2 linked regions of the Caballeronia sp. TF1N1 genome follow. The protein of the gene in region 1 interacts with the protein of each later gene in a pairwise test. Links are inferred from orthologs where the notes say so. Each region holds a gene or a part of one and is shown on either strand. Other genes may lie near its edges. The genes, in order: LDZ28_RS12980 and ndk.

Region 1 (10,019 bases):
GCCGGATTGCCGTGGAACACGCCGACGAGAATCGGTACGCCGACACCGCCCGTCATCACTGGAAACGCGGCGAAGCCGTTGCCCATCACCATCGTGAAAAGCGCCATGCCGACGACATAGACCGTCACCGCGACGAGCCGATAGTCGAGGTTGATGTAGGCCGTCGTCACATGCGCGACCGCCTTGCCGACGCCTGCGTCCGAGAACACGAGCCCGAGCATGCCGAGCATTTGCGGCAGCACGGCGGCCCACGAAAGCGCGTCGATGAGACGGCGCGCCTCGCGCATCGACTGGCCGACGGTATCGCGCGTCATGACGCACGCCACCGCCAGCGCGATCACGCAGCCTATGCCGAAGCCGATCAGCGTCACGTTCTTCAACTCGATCAACGGTTGCCCGCCGAAGACGAGATGGCTCGCGCCGAGCGTCAGGATCACGGTGACGACCGGAATGGTCAGCGCGGGCACGAAGAGCTTGTTGCCGAGCCGCGCGGCGCTCTGCCGGCGCGTTTGCTCCGACAGCATTTTCGGCTTCGCGCCGGTCACGCCGCCGAGTCCGGCGATGAGCGCCATCGCTATCACGAGCCGCCGACGACCGCGGGCGGCAGCCAGTCGCCGATCAGGAACACGAGCGCATACACGAGCCAGAACACGCCCGTCGTCAGGCGGCGCGGATGCGACTTGTCGGTGAGGATCATGCCGGCGACCACCACCAGCACGATGCCGACGAGATAGAAGAGATAGTTGATGGTGAGCGTCATGCTTTCTCTCCCGCGAGATTGCGCGTGAGCGCGCCGAGTTCGCGCGTCAGGCGCCGGTCGAGCAGCCACAGCCGAAAGCCGTGGATGAGGAACGCGCAGAACGCGGTCGGAATGCCCCACACGGCAACATGCATGGGTTCCACGACGATGCCCGCTTCCTTGAGGAACGTGACCATCAGCACGATGGCGCCGAACGCCACGAAGATGTCCTCGCCGAAGAAGAGGCCGACGTTGTCGGTTGCCGCCGAATATGCGCGCAGCTTGTGGCGCACCGCGTCGGAGAGCTTGCCGTAACGCGTTTCGGCGGCGCCTTCGGCCATCGGCGCGAGGAGCGGTCGCACCATTTGCGGATGGCCGCCGAGACCCGTGAGGCCGACCGCCGCCGTCAGTTCGCGCACGAGCAGATAGACGATCAACAGGCGCCCGACCGTCGCCGCGCGAATGCTCGATATCCACGTCTGCGCGCGTTCACGCAAGCCATGCCGTTCGAGCAGGCCGATCACCGCGAGCGGCAGCAAGATGATGAGCGGAATATTGCGCGTCTTCAGAAAGCCGGTGCCGATGGTGGTCAGAATGCGCTCCACGGGAAAGTGCGCCGCGAAGCCGGTGACGATCGCCGCTGCGGCGACGATCAGCATCGGATTGAAGCGCAGCACGAAGCCCACGATGATGACGGCCACGCCGATGAGCGGCCATAAGTTGACTGCGGTTGCCATGAGATCTCCAGACCAGGGGTTAGACATCGCGCCTCGAAGCGGACGCGTAAATAGCGCTTGTTAAAACGCCCCGGCAGGCGGGGCGTTCGATGCATCGGAAAATCGCTTATTCGGCGCGGGCGGCGCGGGCGGCGCGGACATCGACGCCCGCATCGGCGAGCGCGCCGCGAATGCGTCGCGCGAATTCGAGTGCGTGCGCGCCATCGCCATGCAGGCAGATGGTCTGCGCCTTGAGCGGCACCCATTCGCCGGACACGGCCTGCACGCGTTGCTCGCGCACCATCGCGAGCGTGCGGTCGAGCACTTCGGTTTCATCCTCGAGCAGCGCGCCCGGTTCCTTGCGCGGCACGAGCGAGCCATCCGCGCGATAGCCGCGATCCGCGAAGACTTCCTCGATGGCGACCAAGCCCGCGCGCCGCGCCGCATCGACGAGACCGCTGTTGGCGAGACCGAAGATCAGCAGCGACGGATCGAAGTCATGCACGGCGGAGCAGATGGCATCCGCTATCCCGGGGCTTTTCGCGGCCTGGTTGTAGAGCGCGCCGTGCGGCTTCACATGCGCGATACGTCCGCCTTCCGCCCGCGCAATGGCCGACAGCGCGCCCAGTTGATACAGCACGCCCGCGTAGATTTCCTCGGGCGGCAAGTCCATTTCCTTGCGGCCGAAGTTCTCGGGATCGTTGAAGCTCGGATGCGCGCCGATCGCCACGCCTTTTTGCACCGCCCAGCGCACGCACTCGCGCATCGCGGTGGCGCCGCCCGCATGCCAGCCGCACGCGATGTTCGCGGAGCTGACGAGTTCGAGCAGCGCTTCGTCGGTGCCGCAGCCTTCGCCGAGATCGGCGTTCAGATCGATTTCCATGATGTCGTATCGTTCAAAGTCGTTACGTTGATTTAGCCAGACGCGCGCAGCGTTCCTCGTGCATCGCGATGGCCGTGCCCACCTGACTGACATAGCGCCGCTCTTCGGCGAGCGCATGGCGTGCTTCTTCCAGCGACGTTTCGATGAAGCGCACGCCGCCGTTCAACCGCACTTGCGCGAGCTTCCACAAATCCGCCTTGATGACCGCGCCGATCTTCGGATAGCCGCCCGTGGATTGCGCGTCGCCCATCAGGACGATGGGCTGGCCGTTCGGCGGCACTTGAATCGTGCCGGGCAAGACCGCGTGCGACAGCAGTTCGATTTTCTCGCCGCGTTCGAGCTCCGTGCCCGCAAGGCGAAAGCCCATGCGGTTGCTGTTTGGCGTGATGGTCCATTCCTCGTTCCAGAAGTCGCGCTGCGCCTTCTCCGTGAAGCTCGCGTATTCCGGACCGCGCAGCACGCGAATCGGCACGGCCCAGTCGACGCCCGGCGCATGTCGGCCGCGCCGCACGGGTTCATCGACGAGCACGAACTTGCACCACGCGGGCGCCTTCACGCCGAAGGCCGGTTCTTCCGGCGAAAACGCGATGCCCTTGTGCGGTTGCGGCACGCCGACGGGCAAACGGTCGCCGTCGGCAAGCGCGCGTCCGCCCAGGCCGCCGAAGCATGCGCCGAGGTCGGTGCTGCGTGAGCCGAGCATCGGCAAGACGTCGATACCGCCCGCAATGCACACGTAGCCGCGCATGCCGCGCTTGGCCGCGCGCAGCGTCAGTTCCTGGCCCGCGCGCACGGGCAGACTCCACCACGAATAAACCGGCTCGTCGTCGAGCGTCGCGCCGAAGTCCGTGCCGGTAATCGCCACGCGCGTCGCGCGCGAGAAGCGCAGCACGGTCGGCCCAAACGTGACTTCAATACCCGCCGCATCCGCCTTGTTGCCGACGATACGATTGCCGATTTCCAGCGACAGCGCATCGAGCGCGCCGCCCGAACTCACGCCGAGATGCCGATAACCGTGGCGCCCGAGATCCTGCACGGACGAGAGCACGCCCGCGCGTTTTACTTCGATCATGCGCGCACCTCCAGCGCCGTGAAGCGCACGCGGTCGCCGGGCTGCATGAGCGTCGGCGGGTTGCGGGCCGGATCGAAAAGCTTGAGGTCGGTGCGGCCGAGCAGATTCCATCCACCGGGCGATACAGCGGGATAGATACCCGTCTGCGCCCCGCCGATGCCGACCGAACCCGCCGGCACTTCGAGGCGCGGTTCCGCGCGGCGCGGCGTGTGCAGCGCGGGATCGAGGCCGCCCATGTAGGCGAAGCCCGGCTGAAAACCGAGAAAGAAGACGACGTATTCGGCTTCGGTGTGACGCTTCACGACTTCATCGACGGAAAGGCCGACGTGCTTGGCGAGCGAACTCAGATCGGGGCCGTCCGCGCCGCCGTAGCGCACCGGAATCTCGATCTCCGCGCCGCCCGTATCCGATGGCGTGGCCGCTTCCCAACCATCTTCGAGTTGCGCCGCGAGGGCTTCGTAATCGGCTTCGAGCGGGTCGAAGACGATGGTCAGGTTGTTCATGCCCGGCACGACTTCGACGACGTGCGGCATGAGCCGCGCGATGTCGGCGAGCGCCCAGATGCGGCGCTGACAATCGAGCGTCGCCGGTGGCGCGGATTCGCACACGAGCGCGTTGTCGCCAAGCGGATGAATACGTGGTTTCGTCATGCCTCTCTGGTCCCTTGCGCGCGCCGTCCATGCGGCCAGCAACGCGTCAGAATGCTACATTGTCAATAAATTATCGACAATTTATCAATAAGCGTTTGTTCGGAGTGTAGTTCGTGACGCAAGGTCGCGGCTGCGCGATATCGTTCGGATACACTCCACGCACTTTTCAACGGTCCTCGCCATGTCGCGTCACCCTACCAAGATCGTCTCGTCCGAGCATCTCGTGTCAGAAGTCAGCGCCGAGTTATCGGAGTTCGAATACGCGCTCATCATGGTGAGCAACGCGTTCAATCGCTGGATGGTGCGTTGCATGTCGGCGGCGGGCGCGAAGGACATGACCGCCGTGGAAGTATCGCTGCTGCATCACGTGAGCCATCGCGATCGCAAGAAAAAGCTCGCCGACATCTGCTTCGTCCTGAATATCGAGGATACCCACGTTGCCACGTATGCACTCAAGAAACTGGTGGCGCGCGGTTACGTTAAAAGCGAGAAGACGGGCAAGGAAGTGTTCTTTTCCGCAACGGCGGCAGGGCGCGAGTTGTGCGGGAAGTATCGTGAAGTGCGGGAGAGCTGTCTCATGTCGACGCTGCGCGAAAGCGGGCTGACAAACGAGCAGATTGGCGACGCCGCGCAACTCATGCGCAACGCATCCGGTCTTTACGATACCGCCGCGCGCGCGGCGACATCGCTTTGAGTCAGTAGATGGCAGCCTCGGTGACGATGGCTCCAAGCGGCAAGTCGTGGGTCTCGCGCGGGAGCGCATCGCATTTGCCCGATTCGTAGGCAATCCCGATAGTCACGGGGCGCTCGCCATTCGGCCAGGCGGCGAGCGTGCGATCGTAGTAGCCGCCGCCGTAACCCAGTCTCAAGCGCTGGAGATCGAAACCGACGCATGGAATCAGCAACAGATCCGGCGTCACGCGGATTTCCTGGGCAGGCACGGGAATGCGATAGCGGCCTTCGTTCATCGGCATTTGCGCATGCCATGCGTGGAAGGCCATCGGCGCCTTGGGCTCGACCACCACGGGCAACGCGGCGGCGCGCGTCGCGTCTGCCGCGAGCCAGCGAGTGAGCAAAGCGCGTGCATCGAATTCGCCCGCAACGGGCCAATAAAAGCCGATGCACTTGACCGCATGCTCCGCGAGCAACGCCTCGATGCGTGTCGCGAGCGCCTTGTTTCTTTCGGCTTGCGCGGGATCGTCACGCTGTGCTTCGCGGCTTGCGAGAAGCGTGGAACGCAATGCGCTTTTAGGTTTCGCGCAAACGTTGCGTGCTATGCTTTCAACCGATCTTTGGACCACCTCGCGCTCCAGTAATAACGATGTCAAAACGCCTCGACCGAGTATATCTTGCGGCTGGTACCGCACTTGCCGCAGTGACGCTCGTCGCTTGTGGAACAGCTTCCGCGGTTCGCCCCGACGAAGACTTCTCGCCGTCGTCCGACGACCGCATCTTCATGCAGTTGCGCGATGCCGCGCGCGCGAACGATCCGGCCAAAGCCGGCGTTCTTGCCGCGCAAATCCCGAACTATCCGGCGCCGAGTTACGTCGAGTACTTCACGATCAAGCCGCAACTCTTCGATTCGCAAGGCCACGCGCGCATCGACGCGCCCGATGCGCCGGTGCTCTCGTTCCTGCAGCGCAACGACGGCCAGGCCATTGCCGACCGCATGCGCAACGATTATCTCGTCGTGCTCGGCAGCCGTCACGACTGGAAGAACTTCGAGCAGCAATATGCCCGCTTCGTGCTCAACGACGACACGCAGGTCAAGTGCTATGCACTCGAAGCGCGTCTCTCGAAGGGCGAGAACGTCGCGGAAGCGGCGCGCGCGCTGCTCGTCGATCCCAAATGGTACGGCGACGGCTGCGTCGATCTCATCGGCGCACTTGCGGAGTCAGGCCAGTTCACGAGCGACGACATCTGGCAGCAGATTCGCATCGCTTACGAACAGAACTACACGTCGACCGGATCGAATATCGTCGAAGCGCTCGGGCAGGAAAAGCCGAAAGGCTCGCTTCTCGACGACGCGGTCAACAAGCCGCCGCTTTACCTCGCGCGCGGCGTCATGCCGAACACGCCGGCGCACCAACTGACCTTGCTCGCCATCACGCGCATGGCTCGCAACGATCCGGCAATGGCCGCGGCCACGTTCAGTTCGGTCGCGCCGAGTCTCACTGCGCAGGAACGCGCGATCGGCTGGGGCACCATCGGCTATCAGGCGGCGATCAAGCGCATGCCGGCCGCGTCGGACTGGTATCGGCTATCGGCGAACGCGCAGTTGTCGAACCCCGCATATGAATGGCGCACGCGCAGCGCGCTGCTTGCGGGCGACTGGAACATGGTGCGCTGGTCTATCGACCAGATGCCGCCCACCTTGCGCAGCCAGCCTGCGTGGACTTACTGGCACGGCCGCGCGGTCAAGCAAGCGGGCGACGCCGCAACGGCCAATCAGGAATTCCAGTCGATCGCGGACCAATACAACTTCTACGGCCAGCTCGCGCTGGAAGAAACCGGCCAGAAGATCAGCGTCCCGCCGCGCACCACCGTGAGCGATGCTGAAATCGCGCAGATGCAGTCGGTGCCGGGCTTCGCGCTGTCGCAACGTTTCTACTCGCTGAACATGCGGCTCGAAGGCAACCGCGAATGGAACTGGCCATTGCGCAGCATGACGGACCGGCAACTCATCGCCGCCGCGCAGTATGCAAAGCGCATCGAACTGTTCGACCGCACGGTGAACACCGCCGACAAGACTAAGACCGAGCACGACTTCACGCTGCGTTATCTGTCGCCGTTCCGCGATATCGTCGAGCGCGATGCGCAAACCACCGGGCTCGATATCGAATGGGCATACGGGCTTATCCGCCAGGAATCGCGCTTCATCATCAACGCGCGTTCGGAAGTAGGCGCGGGCGGCTTGATGCAACTGATGCCTGGCACGGCGCAACTCGTCGCCAAGAAAATCGGCATGGGTCCGGTGTCGCGCGCGCAAATGAACGACATCAACACCAACATTCTGCTCGGCACAAATTACCTGTCGATGATCTACAATCAATTCGATAACTCACCCGTGCTCGCCACTGCCGGTTACAACGCAGGTCCCGGCCGGCCGAAGCAATGGCGGCAGGATTTGCGCGCGCCTGTCGAGGGCGCGATTTTTGCTGAAACCATTCCGTTCACCGAGACGCGCGATTACGTCAAGAACGTGCTGTCGAACACCGTCTACTACGCGGCACTGTTCGAAGGCCGTCCGCAATCGCTGAAGACGCGGCTGGGATATATCGCGCCGTAGTTCTTTTGCACCGCGCGTCGCGGTTTCGTTGCACGAATAGACGGAACGGGCGCGCGGCTGCCCCTTCGCCGTTCGCATTCGTCAAAGCGCACTCACAAAGCCGCGACTCTAGAGGCGAATATGCGACATCAAAAGGTAGCGCTCATCGGCGGTTCGGGTTTCATCGGAAGTCATCTCGTCAACGCGCTGGTCGATCTCGGCAAGAACGTGCGAATTGCCACGCGGCGCCGTTCCAACGCGGCGCATCTGACGCTTCTTCCCGTCGATGTCATCGAAACCGATATTCACGATCCCGCGCAACTCGCGGCTTTCGTCGCGGAGGCCGACGCGGTGATCAACCTCGTCGGCGTGCTGCAAGGGCGGCGCGGCGAGCCTTATGGGCCTGAGTTCGAGAAAGCACACGTCGAGTTGCCGCGCAAGATCGCGGCGGCGTGCGCGGCGAAAGGCGTGCGCCGGCTGCTGCACATGAGCGCGATCGGTGCGGATTCGGAAGGTCCGAGCATGTATTTGCGCTCGAAGGGCGATGGCGAAAAGGCGGTGCGCGACTCGGGCCTCGACTGGACCATTTTCCGAAGCTCCGTCGTTTTCGGTCCCGAGGACAATCTGCTGAACCAGTTCGCCTTCCTCGAACGCATGTTCCCGGTGATTCCGCTGGCTTGCGCCGACGCGCAGTTCCAGCCTATTTTCGTCGGCGACGTGGCCAAGGCCATGGTCAACGTGCTCGACCTCGACGCGGCCAACCGCATGGTCTACGAGCTCGCGGGGCCGGGCGTCTTCACGCTCGCGGAGCTGGTGCGCTTTGCGGGCGCGACCATCGGCAAGCATTCGCGCATCATCAAGTTGCCCGAGAGCCTTGGCCGCCTTCAGGCGATGACGCTCGAACTCGCGCCCGGTGAACCGCTGATTTCGCGCGACAATCTCGATTCCATGAAAACGCCGAATATTGCGAGCGGCCCGCTTGCGCCCGAACTGGGCATCGGCGAACCGGCGAGCATCGAGGCGATTGCGCCGTTGTATCTGACGGGCGCGTCGAATCGCTCGCGCTTCAATTCTTTTCGCGCCACGGCGCATCGCTGAACATCGATCGCATGAAACTCGTCATTGGTGACAAGAACACGTCTTCCTGGTCCATGCGCCCTTGGGTGCTGATGAAGCACTTCGGCATTCCCTTCGAGGAAACGCTGATCCGTCTCGGTCAGCCCGATACCAAGGCGCGCATTCTCGAAGTGTCGCCATCGGGCAAGGTGCCGTGTCTCGTCACCGACGACGGCGCCTCCGTGTGGGAGTCGCTTGCGATCATGGAGACCCTCGCCGAGCGCCTTCCCGACCACGCGATGTGGCCGCGCGATGCCGGTGCGCGGGCACATGCGCGCAGCATCAGCGCCGAGATGCACGCGAGTTTCGCTGACTTGCGTCAGTCGATGCCCATGGAAATTCGCACGCACGCGCCAGGCAAAGGCGCAAGCGAAGGCGCATTGGCGAATATCGCGCGCATCGAAGCGTTGTGGGCCGATTGCCTGGCGAAGTCGGGCGGGCCGTTTCTGTTCGGCGAGTTCGGTATTGCGGATGCCATGTTCGCGCCGGTCGTCATGCGCTTCAATTCCTACGAGCCGTCGCTTGACCATGAATCGCGTGCCTATGCGCAGCGCGTGACCGCATTGCCCGCGGTCGCGGCGTGGATCGAGGATGCAAAGCAGGAAATCGCGCAATGAACATTTACGCGGTTGGCGGCGCGATCCGCGACGAGTTGCTCGGCGTGCCGGTGGTGGATCGCGATTATGTCGTGGTTGGAGCCACGCCCGAGCAAATGGTGGCGCAAGGCTATAAGCCGGTGGGCAAGGATTTCCCGGTGTTTTTGCATCCGCGGACGCACGAGGAATACGCGCTCGCGCGCACCGAGCGCAAGACGGCGGCGGGGTATCACGGCTTCCAGTTTTACTACTCGCCGGACGTGACGCTCGAAGAGGACTTGACGCGGCGCGATCTGACCATCAATGCAATGGCGCGCGAAGTGAATCCCGATGGCGAACTGACCGGCCCGGTGATCGATCCGTTCAACGGCCGCGCCGATCTCGCGCAGAAACTCTTCCGGCATGTGGGCGATGCGTTCATCGAAGACCCGGTGCGTATTCTTCGTCTCGCTCGTTTCGCGGCGCGCTTCGCCGATTTTTCAGTCGCGCCGGAAACCGAAGCGCTGATGAAGAAAATGGTCGAGGCGGGCGAAGTCGATGCCCTCGTGCCCGAGCGCGTATGGCAGGAAGTCTCGCGCGGTCTGATGGAAAAGAAGCCTTCTCGCATGTTCGAGGTCCTGCGCGGTTGCGGCGCGCTGGCGCGCATTCTCCCCGAAGTCAACGCGCTTTGGGGCGTGCCGCAACGCGCCGACTACCATCCCGAAGTGGACACCGGCGTCCACGTGATGATGGTGGTGGACTACGCGGCGTCGCAGGGGTTTGCGTTGCCGGTGCGCTTCGCCGCGCTCACTCACGATCTCGGCAAGGCGACCACGCCGGACGATATCCTGCCGCGCCATCTTGGTCACGAAGGGCGCAGCGTCGATCTCCTGAAGCCGCTTTGCGACCGCTTGCGCGTGCCAAACGAGTGCCGCGATCTGGCGGTACTCGTCGCGCGCGAGCACGGCAACATTCATCGCGTCATGGACGCGGGCGCGGCCGC
Region 2 (8,626 bases), 1.1 Mb from region 1 along the record:
GCGCTCGCGCTGGAAGCGTCGCCGCATTGGGCCGAGTATCTCGCCGCATTCGGCCGGTGAGTGCGAGGCCGTGACGTTCGTCTACAATCTCGCCTTTGCCAACACGTCAGTCAGGAAGTACGCAGGTGTCTGAAGCCGCTCGAAAAAATTCGCATCGCCGCCGCGCCGCGCCGGCCAAAACCGTTACGCCCGATCCGTCATTCGTCGCGCCCGAAATCGAAATCGAGTCACTCGACATGGACGCGCGCGGCGTCGGCCGCACGGTCAACGAGAACGGCGAGCCGGGCAAGGTGATCTTCGTCGAAGGCGCGCTGCCCGGCGAACGAGTGAGCTATTCGAGCTATCGCAAGAAGCCGAGTTTCGAGCAGGCGCAAGTGGTGAACGTGTTGCGCGAAGCGGTCATCCGCACGAAGCCGAAGTGTCAGTTCTTCGGCACGTGCGGCGGTTGTTCCATGCAGCATCTCGACGTGCGCGCGCAGATTGCCGTGAAGCAGCGCGTGCTCGAGGACAATCTTCAGCATTTGTCGAAACTGCGCGCGGAAACCATGTTCCGGCCGATTCACGGACCGTCGTGGGGTTATCGCTATCGCGCGCGCCTGACGGTGCGGCACGTAGAGAAGAAGGGCGGCGTGCTCGTCGGCTTTCATGAACGCAAGAGCAGCTATGTCGCCGACATGACGAGCTGCGAGGTGCTGCCGCCGCACGTTTCCGCCATGCTCGTGCCACTGCGGCATCTGGTAGCCGGTTTGTCGATTCGTGACCGCATGCCGCAGATCGAGCTTGCGGTTGGCGCGGACGTGACGGCGCTGGTGTTGCGCATTCTCGAACCGCTCAACGACGCCGACGAAGCGCTTTTGCGCGCCTTTGCCGACGAACACGCCGGCGTGCAATTCTGGCTGCAGCCGAAAGGTCCCGACACGGTTTATCCGTTTTATCCGCTCGAGAGCGAACTGGCTTATACGCTGCCGGAGTTTCACATCCGCATGCCATTCAAGCCGACTGATTTCACGCAGGTGAACCATCAGATCAACCGCGTGCTCGTGGCGCGCGCGTTGAGCCTGCTCGCGCCGGAACCGAACGATCGCGTGCTCGATCTGTTTTGCGGCATCGGCAACTTTACGCTGCCGCTTGCGCGCGTGTCGCGCGAAGTGGTGGGTATCGAAGGAAGCGAAGCGTTGACCACGCGCGCGCTGGAAAACGCGCAGGCCAATGGCGTGGACGGCCATACGTCGTTTGCCTGCCGCAATTTGTTCGAAGTGACTGCCGACGATCTGCGCGCGCTCGGGCACTTCGACAAATATCTGATCGATCCGCCGCGCGAGGGCGCGCTCGCAGTGGCGAAGGCGCTTGCGGACATCGCTCAAAGCGGCGAGGGTTCGCTGCCGAAGCGCATCGTTTATGTGTCGTGCAACCCGGCGACGCTCGCGCGCGACGCCGGCCTGCTCGTCCACGAGGCGGGGTATCGGATGAAGGGAGCGGGCGTCGTCAACATGTTCCCGCATACGTCGCACGTCGAATCCATTGCATTGTTCGAACGCGACTGAAGCGCTTTTATTTAAGAAGGCGCAAAAAAACCGGCCCGAAGGCCGGTTTTTCGTTTGAAGCACCGGTTCGATCAGTTCCGGTTGCCGCCGAAGATGCCGAGCAGTGCCAGCAAGTTCGTGAAGACGTTGTATAGATCGAGGTAGATGGCGAGCGTCGCGCTGATGTAGTTCGTCTCGCCGCCATTCACGACGCGCTGCACGTCGAACAGCATGTAAGCCGAGAAGATGACGATGGCGAGCACGGAGATCGTCAGCATGAGCGCCGGCAGTTGCAGGAAAATGTTCGCGACTGCAGCCAGCAGAATGACCATCACGCCCATGAACAGCCACTTGCCGAGGCCCGAGAAGTCACGCTTGCTGACCGTGGCGATGGTCGCCATGGCCGCGAAAATCACGCCCGTGCCGCCAAAGGCCATCATGATGAGCTGCGGCCCGTTCGAGAAACCGAGGATGAAGCTCAAAAGACGCGAGAGCATCAGGCCCATGAAGAACGTGAAGCCGAGCAGGACGATCACGCCCATGCTGCTGTTCTTCGTTTTCTCGATGGCGAACATGAAGCCAAACGCAATCGCCATGAACGCAATGAAGCTCATTGCCGGGCTGGTGGCCGCGAAGAGGGAAAAGCCCGTCGCGACGCCGACCCACGCGCCGAGCACCGTCGGCACCATGGAAAGCGCCAGCAGCCAGTAAGTGTTGCGTAGCACGCGGTTGCGCACCTCGACCGAAGTGACGCTGCCGTTGCGTCCAAAACTGTAGGGTGATTCGTTCATGGTTTCTCCTTGCTTCAAATTGTCTGTCGTCGCCCCGCGCTACATCCGTCATACACGAATGATACGGTAGGAATACTTAAGCGATTATGAGGCCGTTGCCCGCGCCATTCCGGTTTCGTGCAGTGCCTGATGTCGCGAGGCGCTTGCAAAGCGCGGCTCGACTCCAATATGACTGCCGCACGGTCCGAAATCAATGGCGCCGACGTTTCTCGGCGCGATACACGCTCAAGGCACGCTGGCGTATGACGGTTCGACCCTTACGGCGCCGTAAGGTTTCAATCGCAATCATACCCTGCTTCATGCTACAATTGTCGATTCCTTTTAATCCGTAAACCGTTAATTTTTTGGAGTTTTTCATGGCAATCGAGCGCACCCTGTCGATTATCAAGCCGGACGCAGTGGCAAAGAATGTTATCGGCCAAATCTACAGCCGTTTCGAGAGTGCTGGACTCAAGATCATTGCTTCGCGCATGGTGCATCTGTCGCGCGCGGACGCGGAAAAGTTCTACGCAGTGCACGCTGCACGCCCGTTCTTCAAGGACCTCGTGGAATTCATGATCTCCGGTCCGGTGCAGATTCAAGTGCTGGAAGGCGAAGGCGCGATCATCAAGAACCGCGACCTGATGGGCGCGACCGATCCGAAGAAGGCAGACAAGGGCACGATCCGCGCTGATTTCGCGGACAGCATCGATGCAAATGCAGTGCACGGTTCCGACGCTCCGGAAACGGCAGCGCAAGAAATCGCGTTCTTCTTCCCGCAAGTGAACGTCTACTCGCGTTAAGTCGCGCGTTGGTTGCCGCGTCGGTCCGCGCCTCGAGGCAGTGCGCCGGATCATGCGGCTGTCGCGCCGGCATCGCTTGAAAAGCTGGAACATGCAGGAATTGGCGCGAACGGTCTCGGGCAAAAGCTCCCGAGCTTCGCAATCTGAAATGGCAGGACTCGACATGACGAACAGCAGCACCGTCAATCTTCTCGATCTCGACGCCGCCGGGCTCGTCGCTTATTGCGGCAGCCTGGGCGAGAAGCCGTTTCGCGCCAAGCAATTGCAGCGCTGGATCCACCAATATGGCGTCGACGACTTCGACGGCATGACGGACCTCGCGAAATCGCTGCGCGAAAAACTCAAGGGTCGCGCCAGTTTGGCGATGCCCGAAATCTCTCGCGATCACGTTTCCACCGACGGCACGCGCAAGTGGCTGATCGACGTAGGCAACGGTAACGCTGTCGAAACCGTGTTCATTCCCGAGGAAACGCGCGGCACGTTGTGCGTGTCCTCGCAGGCCGGCTGCGCGGTGAACTGCCGGTTTTGTTCCACAGGCAAGCAGGGATTCTCCCGCAATCTGACCACTGGCGAGATCATCGGGCAGATGCGCATGGCCGAATTCGCGCTGCGCAAGTCGCTCGGGCGCGAAGTCGGCGGCCCGGGAAAGGGCGAGCGCGTCATCACCAATGTCGTGATGATGGGCATGGGCGAGCCCATGCTGAATTACGACGCCGTCGTGCCCGCCATGCGTCTGATGCTCGACGACAACGCCTATGGCCTGTCGCGCCGTCGCGTGACGCTATCCACTTCCGGCGTCGTGCCCATGATGGACCGCCTCGCCGCGGATCTGCCAGTGGCGCTCGCCGTGTCGCTACACGCGCCGAACGACCCGCTGCGCGACATGCTGGTGCCGCTCAACAAGAAGTATCCGCTGCGTGAATTGATGGCCGCGTGCCAGCGCTATCTGAAGGTAGCGCCGCGCGATTTCATCACGTTCGAATACTGCATGCTCGACGGCGTCAACGACACCGAAGCCCATGCGCGCGAACTGCTGGCCGTCACGCGCGACGTGCCGTGCAAATTCAACCTCATTCCGTTCAATCCGTTCCCGGAATCAGGTCTGACTCGCTCGAAGAACGAGCAGATCAAGCGCTTCGCGCAGGTTTTGATGGACGCGGGCATCGTCACCACCGTGCGCAAGACGCGCGGCGACGACATCGACGCAGCCTGCGGGCAGCTTGCGGGCGAGGTGAAGGATCGCACGCGCCTCGTGGAACGCATGGGTCGCGCGCCAGGCAAGGTGATCGAGGTGCGCGCGGTCTGACGCATTGCCGCCGTACAGCGAAGAAAAACAAAGTCCGAAAAGACGGAAGTCGCGCCAGGCCGGCGCGCAAAGCCGAACATTTTGTTATAAAGCGGTCTGCAACATTGCCGGGGCTGTATCGTTCACGTTTTGATGCAATCCGCCGGCTTAGCCGCGCAATATAAAAGAATCGATGCGAGGAAATTGGGATGAGTGAGCCGCAGCACCCGACGCCTTTTGGCAGTCATACCGGGGGTCTTCCTGTCAATGAGCATGACAGTCAGGCGGGCACTGGCGGGGCGGCATCGAACGCGAGCCAGACGGGGCCTCTGGATTCGATTGCCGCCGTCGGCGCGCGGCTCGCGCAGCTTCGTCACGCGAAGTCATGGTCGATCGACGACATTTCAGCGCGTCTCAAGGTCTCGCCGAACAAGCTGCTCGCGCTGGAAGCGGGCGACATCAGTCAATTGCCCGATCGCACGTTCGCAGCGGGTATCGTGCGTAGCTACGCCAAGGTTCTTGGTACCGATCCCGCGCCTTTCACGCAGGCGTTTCGTCGCGAGGGCGCGGCGGTCGGGCAAAATCTGAAGGTGCCGGCTTCGGCGGGTGCGGGTCTGCCGCGACAGCGCGTGTCGGTGCCACTCGGTGGTTCGTCGGGCAAGAAACGCTCGTGGCTCTGGGGCATCGCGGCGGTCGTCGTGGTGCTGGCCGCGCTCGTGATGTGGCATACCGGCGGCGATTCGTCGGCGTGGCTCGCGCGCCTCAAGTCGAGCACGGGCGCTGGCACGGCCGCGCCGGGCGACACGGTGTCCGCATCCGTCGTTTCCACGCCTGATGAAGCCGCCGCGGCGAACACCGGCGAAGCCGCCTCGCTGCCCGAAGTGGCCGCCGCGCCCGGCGAACAGCCGATGCCACGTCCGCTCGGCACGAACGCGTTGCCGGCCTCGTCGTCGACCATTGCGGCGTTGCAGGGCGCAAGCGCGTCGGCCGCAGCCAAGCAGGCGCCGGCCGCTGGCGCCGCCGCATCCGCGCCGGTCGTCGCCGGCACGGGCGCGAGCGCAGTCGAATTGAAAGTGAAGGAAGATAGCTGGTTCAGCGTGCGCGGCAAGGACGGCAAGGAGGTTTTCTCCGGTCTCGTCCACGCGGGAAGCACGCAACGCGTGCAGGGCGAAGCGCCGTTCAAGGTGACCGTCGGCAACGCGAAGAGCGTCGATTCCATCTCGTTTGACGATCAGCCGGTCGACGCCAAGAAATACGTTTCCGCACGCGGCAACGTCGCGCGCTTCACGCTGCCCTGAACGGGCGGCGCGTAGCGGTGTCGGAGTCGGAGGTTCAGCGCGCGTGCAAGTCATGGGCATTCCGGCTTTTGCCGTGATGCCCGTTCAAGGTTCCATATTCGCACCGTCGCGCCGCTTGCACGCGGCGCCTGGTGGCCAAAGGGTTTTTCGATGCAATCCGAAGCTCAATCCCTGATTAGCAGCAAGATCTGTTCGACCGAACCGGTGTTCGGCGGCTCGTCGAAGCGTCGTGCATCGCATGCGGTGGACGTGCGCTGGGGCGGTCAGCTCGTCACCATCGGCGGCGACTCACCGGTGCGCGTGCAGTCGATGACCAACACCGACACCGCCGACGCCATCGGAACCGCCATCCAGATCAAGGAACTGGCGCAGGCGGGTTCCGAACTCGTGCGCATCACGGTGAATACGCCGGAAGCGGCGGCGGAAGTTCCGCACATCCGCGATCAGCTCGACCGCATGGGCGTGTCCGTGCCGCTCGTCGGCGACTTCCATTACAACGGGCATCTGCTGTTGCGCGATCATCCGGCATGCGCCGAAGCGCTGTCGAAGTACCGCATCAATCCCGGCAACGTCGGACAGGGCGCAAAGCGCGACACGCAATTCGCGCAGATGATCGAAGCCGCGATCAAGTACGACAAACCGGTGCGCATCGGCGTGAACTGGGGCAGTCTCGACCAGGACCTGCTCGCGCGCATGATGGACGAAAACGCCGCGCGCTCGGCGCCGTGGGAACTGCAAAGCGTGATGTATGAAGCGCTGATCCAGTCGGCGGTCGGCTCGGCGGAACGCGCGGTCGAACTCGGCCTCGGTCGCGACAAGATCATCCTGTCGTGCAAGGTGAGCGGCGTGCAGGATCTGGTCGCCGTTTATCGCGAACTCGCTAAACGTTGCAGCTTCGCGCTGCATCTCGGCCTGACCGAGGCGGGCATGGGCTCGAAGGGTATCGTCGCTTCGACGGCGGCGCTGTCGTTGCTGCTGCAGGAAGGCATCGGCGACACCATCCGTATTTCGCTGACGCCCGAGCCAGGCGGCGCGCGCACGGGCGAAGTGGTCGTTGGCCAGGAAATCCTCCAGACCATGGGCCTGCGTTCCTTTACGCCAATGGTCATTGCATGTCCCGGCTGCGGGCGCACGACCAGCACGCTGTTCCAGGAACTCGCGTCGCAGATCCAAAGCTATTTGCGCAACTCCATGCCCGTGTGGCGCGACCAGTTTCCCGGCGTCGAGAAGATGCACGTCGCGGTGATGGGCTGCATCGTCAACGGGCCGGGCGAATCGAAACACGCGAACATCGGCATTAGTTTGCCGGGCTCGGGCGAAAATCCCGCCGCGCCCGTGTTTATCGACGGCGTGAAGGTGAAGACCTTGCGTGGCGAGCGTATCGCGGAGGAATTCCAGCAAATCGTCAGCGACTACGTCGAGCGCACCTACGGGCAAGAAACCGGCAAGCGCGAAGAAACGTCCGCGGCAACACTTTAAAGACAGATGACTGAACAGAAGAAACGGCTCGGCAAGCTGACCGGCGTCAAGGGCATGAACGACATCCTCCCGCAGGATGCCGCGTTGTGGGACTTCTTCGAATCCACGGTGAAGTCGATGCTGCGCGCATACGGCTATCAGAACATTCGCACGCCGATCATCGAGCATACGCAGTTGTTCACGCGCGGGATCGGCGAAGTGACGGATATCGTCGAAAAAGAGATGTACAGCTTCACCGATTCGCTCAACGGCGAACATCTCACCATGCGGCCCGAAAACACGGCGGCGGTGGTGCGCGCGAGCATCGAACACAACTTGCTGTACGACGGCCCGAAGCGCCTGTGGTACATCGGCCCGATGTTCCGTCACGAACGTCCGCAGCGCGGGCGGTATCGCCAGTTCCATCAGGTCGGCGTGGAAGCACTCGGTTTCGCGGGACCGGACACGGACGCCGAAATCATCATGATGTGTCAGCGCCTGTGGGACGACCTTGGGTTGACCGGCATTCGCCTGGAACTGAATTCACTCGGCCAGCCTGACGAGCGCGCGGCGCACCGCAAGGAACTGATCGCGTATCTGGAGCAGCACGTCGACGCGCTCGACGAAGAAGCCAAACGCCGTCTCTACACCAACCCGCTGCGCGTGCTCGACACGAAGAATCCCGCGCTGCAGGAAATCGCGCAGAACGCGCCGAAGCTCACCGACTTCCTGGGCGAAGAATCGCGCAAGCATTTCGAGGGCGTGCAAAGGCTGCTGAAGGCCAACAACATTCCGTTCAAGATCAATCCGCGTCTCGTGCGCGGTCTCGACTATTACAACCTCACCGTGTTCGAGTGGGTGACCGACAAGCTCGGCGCGCAAGGCACGGTGGCGGGCGGCGGCCGGTACGACCCGCTCATCGAGCAACTTGGCGGCAAGCCCACGGCCGCGTGCGGCTGGGCGATGGGCGTCGAGCGTATCCTCGAGTTGCTGAAGGAAGAGAATCTCGTGCCGGAAGCGGAAGGTACGGACGTCTACGTAGTGCATCAGGGAGAAGCTGCCGCCGAGCAGGCGTTCATCGTGGCAGAGCGTCTGCGCGACACGGGCCTCGACGTGATCCTGCATTGCAGCCCGGACGGCGCGCCTGCCAGCTTCAAGTCACAGATGAAGAAAGCCGATGCGAGCGGCGCGGCTTTTGCCGTCGTGCTGGGCGAAGACGAACTCGCGCAGGGCACGATCGGCGTAAAGCCGCTGCGCCGCACGGGCGCCGAAACGTCGGACGCGCAAAAGAACGAGCAGGTCAACGTTCCGGCGGAAGACTTGACCGAATACCTAATCAATGCGATGGTGGCATCCGCCGAAGACTAGGCGGCCCGACACGCGGGCAATGGCCGTGGGCATCGCGCTGGATGAGTGAACTGTCCGGCATCGCGCACGGCACTCGAAGTGCAATGAAACGCAGGAAGGAATAGCTGGACGATGAGCTATC

The links.
Region 2: the proteins of LDZ28_RS12980 (region 1) and ndk interact in binary tests that used the Escherichia coli proteins (3 or more experiments, as listed by UniProt). The link is inferred for Caballeronia sp. TF1N1 from one-to-one orthologs.

The regions. Positions count from the first base shown.
Region 1 is NZ_CP084626.1:2,761,391-2,771,409, reverse strand. Bases 3,562-6,424 are described here. They hold LDZ28_RS12980 (5-formyltetrahydrofolate cyclo-ligase), read right to left. Parts: upstream 5,371-6,424; coding sequence 4,753-5,370; downstream 3,562-4,752. Other genes in these bases: LDZ28_RS12975 (lytic transglycosylase domain-containing protein), read left to right, coding at 5,379-6,424; LDZ28_RS12985 (winged helix DNA-binding protein), read left to right, coding at 4,239-4,751; pxpB (5-oxoprolinase subunit PxpB), read right to left, coding at 3,562-4,057. Also shown: LDZ28_RS13005 (DUF969 domain-containing protein), read right to left, coding at 757-1,476; 5-oxoprolinase subunit PxpA, read right to left, coding at 1,583-2,338; LDZ28_RS12995 (biotin-dependent carboxyltransferase family protein), read right to left, coding at 2,361-3,407; more of pxpB, read right to left, coding at 3,404-3,561; more of LDZ28_RS12975, read left to right, coding at 6,425-7,346; LDZ28_RS12970 (complex I NDUFA9 subunit family protein), read left to right, coding at 7,467-8,423; LDZ28_RS12965 (glutathione S-transferase family protein), read left to right, coding at 8,435-9,058; LDZ28_RS12960 (multifunctional CCA addition/repair protein), read left to right, coding at 9,055-10,019. UniProt on the Escherichia coli protein: Involved in the removal of 5-formyltetrahydrofolate.
Region 2 is NZ_CP084626.1:1,634,098-1,642,723, reverse strand. The notes cover bases 1,395-4,383. They hold ndk (nucleoside-diphosphate kinase), read left to right. Parts: upstream 1,395-2,670; coding sequence 2,671-3,096; downstream 3,097-4,383. Other genes in these bases: rlmN (23S rRNA (adenine(2503)-C(2))-methyltransferase RlmN), read left to right, coding at 3,260-4,383; LDZ28_RS07615 (Bax inhibitor-1/YccA family protein), read right to left, coding at 1,616-2,314; rlmD (23S rRNA (uracil(1939)-C(5))-methyltransferase RlmD), read left to right, coding at 1,395-1,544. Outside these bases: LDZ28_RS07625 (3'-5' exonuclease), read left to right, coding at 1-60; more of rlmD, read left to right, coding at 126-1,394; more of rlmN, read left to right, coding at 4,384-4,402; LDZ28_RS07600 (helix-turn-helix domain-containing protein), read left to right, coding at 4,591-5,679; ispG (flavodoxin-dependent (E)-4-hydroxy-3-methylbut-2-enyl-diphosphate synthase), read left to right, coding at 5,830-7,158; hisS (histidine--tRNA ligase), read left to right, coding at 7,165-8,505; LDZ28_RS07585 (tetratricopeptide repeat protein), read left to right, coding at 8,617-8,626. UniProt on the Escherichia coli protein: Major role in the synthesis of nucleoside triphosphates other than ATP. The ATP gamma phosphate is transferred to the NDP beta phosphate via a ping-pong mechanism, using a phosphorylated active-site intermediate.